2 regions of the Saccharospirillum sp. ABV4_185 genome follow, and region 1 is predicted to be linked to the other one. Evidence: predicted binding sites of a transcription regulator. Region 1 holds the regulator's gene; the other holds the start of a gene.
What was found. Region 1 encodes FNR, which switches genes on or off when oxygen is low (the NO sensors DNR and NnrR bind a similar motif). Its sites were predicted from a motif close to TTGATNTANATCAA; they were not measured.

Region 1 (4,317 bases):
ATTAACCGATCCGGGTCTGCCGGCCTGGCTCGACGCGGTCGCCGGCGCTGAACAACAACGTCGCAGCAGCAACCGCTATGGCCCGTTCGGCATGACCGCCTGGCAACACAAACGCGTCTGGGATGAATACATCGCGCAATGGCCGGAACTGGCCTGTCAGATTCGTGGCCTGGCCAGCCAACGCTGCTTCCTCAAAGATCCCCATCAGGAACTCAGCCTGAACTGGGGTTATGCCACGGCCCTGGCGGCCTTGAACGCCCGCTTTTATGCCGGCGGTGAGGTCCCCATTTTGGACAGCGACCAGGCGGTCGAGCTATGGCGTCAGGCCTGTCATCGCGGCCACCGGGTTGACGACCGGCCGTTCCGGCGCGTCTATTCGATGGAACCCTCTGAACAGGCCGCCTGATTTCACGACAACACTTGTCCCTCGGCGCCCGAGGTGGTAGAACACGCGCCCAACCCCGAGCCACCCGATTGTCCATGACTGCCCAGACCCTCGCTGAGAAAAAATCGCGCACCGAATTCAACAAGCTGCAAAAACGCTTGCGCCGGGAAACCGGCCGCGCCATCGCTGACTTCAACATGATTGAAGACGGCGACACCATCATGGTCTGCCTGTCCGGCGGCAAAGATTCCTACACCATGCTCGATATCCTGATCAGCCTGCAGCGCAGCGCCCCGGTCGACTTCAAGCTGGTGGCGGTCAATCTCGATCAGAAACAACCGGGTTTCCCGGAACACATCCTGCCGCAGTACCTGAAAAACCTGGGCGTGCCTTACCACATCCTGGAACGCGATACTTACAGCGTGGTTCAGGAAATGGTACCGGAGGGCAAAACCACCTGCGGTATCTGCTCGCGGCTGCGACGCAGCACGCTCTATGCCTTTGCCGATCAGATCGGTGCCACCAAGGTTGCCTTAGGCCACCATCGTGACGATATTCTGGAAACGCTGTTTCTGAACATGTTTCACGGCGGCAAGCTGAAAGCCATGCCCCCCAAACTGTTGTCCGACAGCGGCACCAATGTGCTGATCCGGCCGTTGGCCTATTGCCGCGAAAGCGATATCGAGCAATACGCCATCGAGCGGGAATTCCCGATCATTCCATGCAACCTCTGTGGTTCGCAGGACAATCTGCAGCGTCAATCCATCAAAGCCATGCTGCGCGACTGGGAAAAACAGCATCCCGGTCGAGTCGAAAATATTTTTCGGTCCATCCAGAACATCGCACCGTCCCAACTGGCGGACCGTGAGCAATTCGATTTTCTATCGCTACAGGCGACGGGCATCCCATTAGCGCCGGTTAATGAAGGCAGTGAGTACAGCCCAATGGCGCAAACCCGCGTCAATACCTGGGTTCCGCCGAACGACGATTGAGCCACAACCCTGTACAGCACGACGGTTTCGGCTAAGATGGCGAACAACAGATAATCGGCGTTCTACTCTGGCTGTAGGAAGGTGATTATCCCACCCTTGGACGGGAGAGAAACGATGTCGCTGACCACTCACTGCAGCAATTGCAGTCTGCATCCGTTGTGCCTGCCGCTGTCACTGAAAACCAGTGAAATGGATAAACTGGATGCGATCATCCGCCGTGGCCGACCGATCAAAAAAGGCGAGTTACTGTTTGCGCAGGGTGAACCTTTCAATTCGGTCTTTGCTGTACGGACCGGTACCGTTAAAACCTATACGCTGACTCAGGAAGGTGATGAACAGATCACCGGTTTCCATCTGGCCAGCGAACTGGTTGGCCTGGACGCCTACGACTCTCCGGTTTACCCAGCCTCGGCCCGCGCCCTGGAAACCACCAACGTCTGTGAAATTCCGGTTGATCGTCTGGATGCGTTATCGGGCCAGTTGCCAGAGTTGCGTCGCCAACTGCTGCGTTTGATGGGGCGCGAACTGCGTGAAGACCAACAAATGATGTTGCTGCTGAGCAAGAAGAGCGCCGAGGAACGCATCGCCTCCTTCCTGCTCAACCTCGCTGCCCGTTTCCGCCGCCGCGGCTACTCCGGTACCCAGTTCCGGTTGACCATGGCGCGCAGTGACATTGCCAACTATCTGGGCATGGCGGTAGAGACCGTCAGCCGCGTCTTCACCCGTTTTCAGCGCCAGGGCATCCTGGCCGATAGCAGCAGTGCGCGGGATATCGAAATCGTCGATCTCGATGCGCTGACGCAAATGGCCTCTCTGGCCGATTGCGAGCGCCTGGAACTGGGCATCAGCGCCTGAATTGATCTGGATCAACTGGCCGCCGGCGCGGCCTTGATCCACATCAATAGCCCCTCCCCGACCTCCCCTAGACTGAACGCATCCTCCAGTCCAAGGGGTTCCAACCATGTATTTCGACACTGTAGTTATCGCTGGCTTAGTCACCGTGGGTTTGATGTTCGCCTTCTTCGGCGGCATTGCCTGGTTCGTGCGCCAAGACTTACGCGCTCACCCGGAAAATGGCGCCTCAACGGACGACCAGGAACGCCGGTAAGCCTCGATCATATAGCCGGCAATGGAAAAACCGGGCGGGAATTGCGGCAGCTGGTCGACGTGAAACCACTGCGCATCAGCAATTTCACCCGGTTCCGGAACGATGTCGCCACCGGCGTAGTCGGCCCAGAAGCCGAGCATCAACTGATGCGGGAACGGCCAGGTCTGACTGCCCTGATAGCGCAGATTGGTTACCTCGACGCCGACTTCCTCGCGGATTTCGCGGTGTACCGCCTGTTCCAGCGACTCACCGGTTTCAACAAAACCGGCCAGGGTGCTGTACCAGCCGGAACTGCGATGGCGCACGCCCTGAGCCAGCAGCACTTGGGGCCCCCGGGTAATCAGCACAATCACGCAGGGGCTGACACGCGGGTAAAAGCGCAGCTTGCAGGGCTCACAGACCATGGCCGACTCGCCCGACAATCTGGTTGTCGGCTGGCCACACTGGCCACAAAACCGATGCTGACGACGCCAATCCAACAGACCACGAGCTCGCGCCGCCAACATAAAGGCCGTTTCACTGCGCAGACCAATGTCTCTCAAACCCAATCTCGGCCAGTTTTCGGTGTTATCCAATTCGGCGGTGTAATAAGGATGGCCGTCGAGCAAGCCAACAAATTCTTCGCTGACCAATTGATCGCTCGGCCAATCACTGCGTCGTTGTACCCAGTTATCCTCCGGACTGACCAGTTCGCCGTCTTGCCACAGCAATAACCGGTCATCCGAACGGACTGCCGGCGCCGAGCCAGGCAGTTCAATCCGGTGCTGGCCTAATTCATACAACACAAGCGCACTCCTTAATCCGCTTTCAGCGGCAAGACTAGCCGAACCACGCCTTCTTCGTCGGGTTCGACGCTAAAACCAAAATGCCGGCCAAGACCGAGCATCGGCTGATTTTCCGCCAACACATCCGCCACGATCCGATCCACGCCCTGAGCTCGGCCGTAATCCAGCGTCTTACGCATCAACTGACCGGCCAGACCGCTGCCCTGATAAGCCGGCAGGACCATGATGGCGAACTCCAGCTCGTTGGTGTTCACATCGGTCCAGAGCCGCATTTCACCGACGATGGCGCCATCGATGAGCGCCACAAAGACCATTTCCCGGCGGTAATCGATCTGGCACAGAGTCGCCAGTTCTCGATGTTCAAAGTGCAGCCGGCTGCCGAAAAAGCGCAAACGCAGGGCTTCGCTGTCAAAGCCACCGAAGAAGGCTTTCAATAACGGCTCGTCTTCACCGCGAATCGGACGGATCAGCACCGAACGCTCATCTTTCAGGCTCAGACGTTCAACCAGTTCACTCGGATAGGGATTCAAGGCCGGACGCTGAGCCGGACCACGGCAGGCGGCCACGCCCAACACCAGCAACTCTTCGCCCGGCTGCAGCAGAATATTCACTTCCAGCCCGGCCAGTTCAGGCAGATCGATGACCATCTGCGACAGCGTCTTCAACGCCCGGGTCAAACGCGCCAGATCTTTTTCCAGATGATCAGAACGCTCAGCCAGAACCTGATAACCGTGTGAGCGCTGAATCATTTGCCGCGCCAGACTGGCGTTGAGCGGCGGCAATGCCACCTGACGGTCGGCCAGCATATCGGCGCGCGAGCCGCCTTCGCCAAACAAAATCAACGGCCCGTAGGCTTCATCGCGCGTCATACCCAGACTGAATTGCAGATGATCGATCTTACGCCGCATCGGCTGTACGCCCCAACCAAGCGTACGGCTGTTGGGAAAGCGCTCGGCTTTTTCAGCTTCCAGCTCAGCCCGCGCCTGCCGCAATTCTTCCGCAGAATTCAATTCGATACGCACACCACGCCAACGTTCGGCGGGCGTT
Region 2 (4,317 bases), 1.1 Mb from region 1:
CGTGATCACCGATCAGACCATCAACAACGATCACCTTCAGACTCAGCTGAAACTGAATTTCAATGGGCTGAAATTCGCCGTTACCCGGCACCTGGGCGGAGTCGTCATCGAAATCGGAATAATTCACCGGCATTAAATAATTGGGCCGATGCGGCAACAAACTGAACGGATTGTTCAATACCAGCCGCTCCATTTCGCGGCGCTGCTGTAACGGCGTATCACTGGTTTGCGCCGTCTCGCCTTGTTCCCGTGCTTCACGGGCACAGTAGTTACGAACGTTGCCAGCGCTGAGCATATTGGAGGCACTTTGCGTCAGACGAATCAGGCAGGTCTCATAGGCCGTCAGTGATGACGACTCTTCTTGCTTTTCCTGCTCAGTATCTTCCGCTGTGGGCGTATTTTCTGCCGCGACTGGCATAACCACTGGCATAACGACGGCCAGCAGGCCAAATGCCAGCGAGAGGAAACCTCTGAAGGCTGGCCGGACGCCAAATTTCAACATTGAGTGGGTTATCCTAAGAATCAAATTGAGGCAGCACCCTACCAGAGTCTAAGCACGCCGTTTCGAACAAGCGCACAATTTTTGACCACAAAGACAAGATACTGCTTCGATTGGTGTCGATCTTGCTTTACAGCAACACTATCACGCCGGCCAACATAACCACCGCCCAACTCAAGCGATGGCGCAGATAGCCTTCATTAAGTAACAACGAACCCAAGAGCACGCTGAACAAGACGCTGATTTCCCGGGTCGGCGCCACATAAACCAGGGGCGTAAAGGTCATGGCGGTCAACACCAGAATATACGCCAACGGACTGAACACGGCGATGCCGACCACCTTCCAGCGGTGCGCCTGCCAGACATCGCGCACCGACGACCAGCGTCGCACAGCGACCGGCGTGAGTATCAAGGCACGCACGATGTTGGAGCCGTAATCCAGCAGCAACGGTGGGATCAGCAAGGTAGCGACTGCGTGGGCGTCCCAGAGCGTGTAGCTGCCAATCAGCAAACCGACCAGAATACCAAATCCCATGGACTGAAAGGTTGGTTGTGATGAACTGCCCGGCTTGCGGCTTAAATTCAGCACGCCAAATAAAATCAGTGCAATGCCAGCGGCCATCCAGGCACTCAGATGTTCGCCAAAAAGCAGCACCGCCATAACGGTGGAAATCAACGGGCCGGTGGCGCGAGCCGTCGGATACACCACCGACAGATCACCCACTCTATAACCCTGTTGCAGCAGCAAAAAATAACCGATGTGGATCACCGCGCTGCCAACAATAAAACCGATTTCCAGCCAGCCCCAGCCGCGCCAGTCCCAGGCAAAATACACCGCCAGCGGGAAATAAATAATGACGGTCAGAAAAGAAAACAGCCAGGTTAAAGCAGCATCACCATTGATGCGTTTCAGCAGGAAATTCCAGGTGGCGTGACACAGGGCAGCAGCAAAAACGAGTAAGAAACCAGCGAGGGACATAACAACTCCAAAGCAAAAATAGATAGGCGTGCGCGAGCACCCCTAACCATCCCCTCGAGTCTTTTAGTCCATCAGGTGTCTGCCCGGCTTGGCATAGTACGGCGCTCGGTCCAGGCTCGAAAAACGACGGAACCCTAGCCGTATATGGGTAGGTGACCGCTAGGTTACCACCCTGTCATCAAAGCGTCACGGACGCAGACCGTCGAGCAACAGGGCGGTTAAATTGCTCAACGTCTCATCAAAGAAAGCAGGATCATCCAGAGTACGGCCCGCGACCGCTTCGATCTGCACGCGGAAATCGGCGTAATGTTGCGTCGTCGCCCAGATGGAAAAAATCAGATGGTAGGGTTCAATCGGTTTGAGTTTGCCCTGATCAATCCACGATTGAATAACGGCCACCTTGGCTTGCACGCGATCGTGTAATGGCTGTTGTAATTCGGCCAATAACAGCGGTGCGCCCTGCAGAATTTCCATACAAAACAACCGCGATTCTTCCGGATTATCGCGCGAAAATTCCAGCTTGATGCGCAGGTAATCACCCAGCGCTTCGAACGGATCCTGCTCCTCACTGAAACTGCTCAACGGCAATAACCAGACGCGCAACAACTCGCGCATCACCTGCACATACAATTCTTCTTTAGTGGGGAAGTAATAGAGCAGATTGGTTTTGGAGACGTCCGCTTCCTGAGCGATCTGATCGAGGCTGGCGCCGTGCAGGCCGTAGTGGGAAAAGGTGCGTAGCGCCGCATCCAGAATGGCCGCGCGTTTTATTTCCTGATTGCGCTGACGACGTTTAATCGACGCTGCCGTCGGCGTGCGCTTGGGTCGGTCTGCCGCAGTGGCGGTCTTGTCGTTCAACGCTGTCTCCTGCCGGTTTCGCGGGCCTCATTCTAGCATCGACCACCAAGCAGTCGGCCAGCGTCTTATCGGTTATTGCATCGAGTGTTTATTGCACCGCCATGGTTCGCGCTGGTGGATTTTTGCACAAACCATGTGCTCTAAGTTAGACCATTTGGTCCAACTTAATACACCAAAAATTGATAACCAATTGATTTATATCAATAAAACAGAGTTGGCCGGCTTTCTGCAATGTGCTACCGCATTCGCATCCAGACGAGGACGTAGCATCATGAAGGTTGGCGTATTTATCCCCATCGGCAACAACGGCTGGCTGATTTCCAAAAACGCACCGCAGTACATGCCGTCGTTCGAATTGAACAAAACCATCACCCAACGCGCCGAGCATTACGGCTTCGACTTCGCGCTGTCGATGATCAAGCTACGCGGCTTCGGCGGCGAAACCGAATTCTGGGATCACAATCTGGAATCCTTCACCCTGATGGCGGGCCTGGCTGCGGTCACCAGCAAGATTCAATTGTTCGCTACCGCCGCTACCCTGACCGTGCCACCGGCGATCGCTGCGCGCATGGCCTCGACCATCGACTCCATTTCCAATGGTCGTTTCGGCATCAACCTGGTCACCGGTTGGCAGAAACCGGAATACTCGCAAATGGGCTTGTGGCCGGGCGATGAATTCTTCGCTTACCGCTACGATTATTTAACCGAATACGCCGAAATTCTTACCGAGCTGTGGCAGACCGGCAAAAGTGATTTTAAAGGCGATTATTTCCAGATGGACGATTGCCGCGTCAGCCCCAAACCCAAAGGCCCGCTGCAGATTATCTGCGCCGGTCAAAGCGACGCCGGCCTCGCCTTCACCGCCAAGTACGCCAACTACGCCTTCTGTTTCGGCAAGGGCGTGAACACGCCAAAAGCCTTTGCACCCACCGCCGAACGACTGGTCAAAGCCGCCGAAGCATCGCAACGCGACGTTAAAGCCTGCCCGCTGTTTATGGTCATCGCCGATGAAACCGACGCCGCTGCCCGTGCCAAATGGGAAAGCTATAAAGAAGGCGTCGATGAAGAAGCCGTTGCCTGGCTGGGCGTACAGGGCGCCGCCGATACCAAATCCAAGGGCGACACCAACGTGCGCCAGATGGCCGACCCCACATCCGCCGTCAACATCAATATGGGCACCCTGGTCGGCTCCTATGAAAGCGTGGCCGCCATGCTCGATGAAATCGCTGAGGTCAACGGCACCGAAGGCGTAATGCTGACCTTCGATGATTTTGTTCAGGGCGTCGAGAACTTTGGCCAACGCATTCAGCCGCTGATGAAAAGCCGCCAGCACATCGACATTGAGGCGGAGGCCACCGCATGAGCATCGAAGCCAAAGCCAGCGGCTACGCCTTAAGCAGCAGCAGCGACAATGCCATCACACTCGACGCCAAGCCGGAACCGATTCAACTCAAGGCCAGCGAGACGGCGGTCATCGTCGTCGATATGCAAAACGCCTACGCCAGCAAAGACGGCTATCTCGATAAAGCCGGCTTCGATGTGTCAGCCACCGGTCCGGTGATCGCCAACATCAACAAGACGCTGAGCACCGCACGCGCTGCCGGCATGACGGTGGTGTTTTTCCAGAACGGCTGGGACCCGCAATATCGCGAAGCCGGCGGTCCGGGTTCGCCCAACTGGTACAAATCGAACGCCCTGAAAACGATGCGCAAAAACCCCGAACTGGACGGCACTTTGCTGGCGCGCGGCGGCTGGGATTACGACCTGGTCGATGCGCTGAAACCCGAACCGAGCGATCTGGTGTTGGGCAAAACTCGCTACAGCGGTTTCTACAACACCCCGCTCGACAGCCTGTTGCGCGCCCGCGGTATTCGCAATCTGGTGTTTACCGGCATCGCCACCAACGTCTGTGTTGAATCGACGCTGCGCGATGGTTTCTTCCTGGAATATTTTGGCGTGGTGCTGGCCGATGCCACTCACC

Region 2: the regulator FNR is predicted to act here: its motif matches at 2,527-2,540, upstream of rutA (pyrimidine utilization protein A).

What each region holds. Positions count from the first base shown of each region.
Region 1 is NZ_JBSWUW010000001.1:2,486,875-2,491,191, reverse strand. It holds gene ACXAE6_RS11700 (hypothetical protein) at 1-406, shown strand, start outside; gene ttcA (tRNA 2-thiocytidine(32) synthetase TtcA) at 481-1,377, shown strand; gene fnr (fumarate/nitrate reduction transcriptional regulator Fnr) at 1,492-2,232, shown strand; gene ccoM (cytochrome c oxidase subunit CcoM) at 2,339-2,485, shown strand; gene nudC (NAD(+) diphosphatase) at 2,440-3,270, opposite strand; gene ACXAE6_RS11675 (bifunctional acetate--CoA ligase family protein/GNAT family N-acetyltransferase) at 3,282-4,317, opposite strand, start outside.
Region 2 is NZ_JBSWUW010000001.1:1,413,466-1,417,782, reverse strand. It holds gene ACXAE6_RS06580 (phospholipase A) at 1-502, opposite strand, end outside; gene ACXAE6_RS06575 (EamA family transporter) at 630-1,478, opposite strand; gene rutR (HTH-type transcriptional regulator RutR) at 1,665-2,336, opposite strand; gene rutA (pyrimidine utilization protein A) at 2,608-3,699, shown strand; gene rutB (pyrimidine utilization protein B) at 3,696-4,317, shown strand, end outside.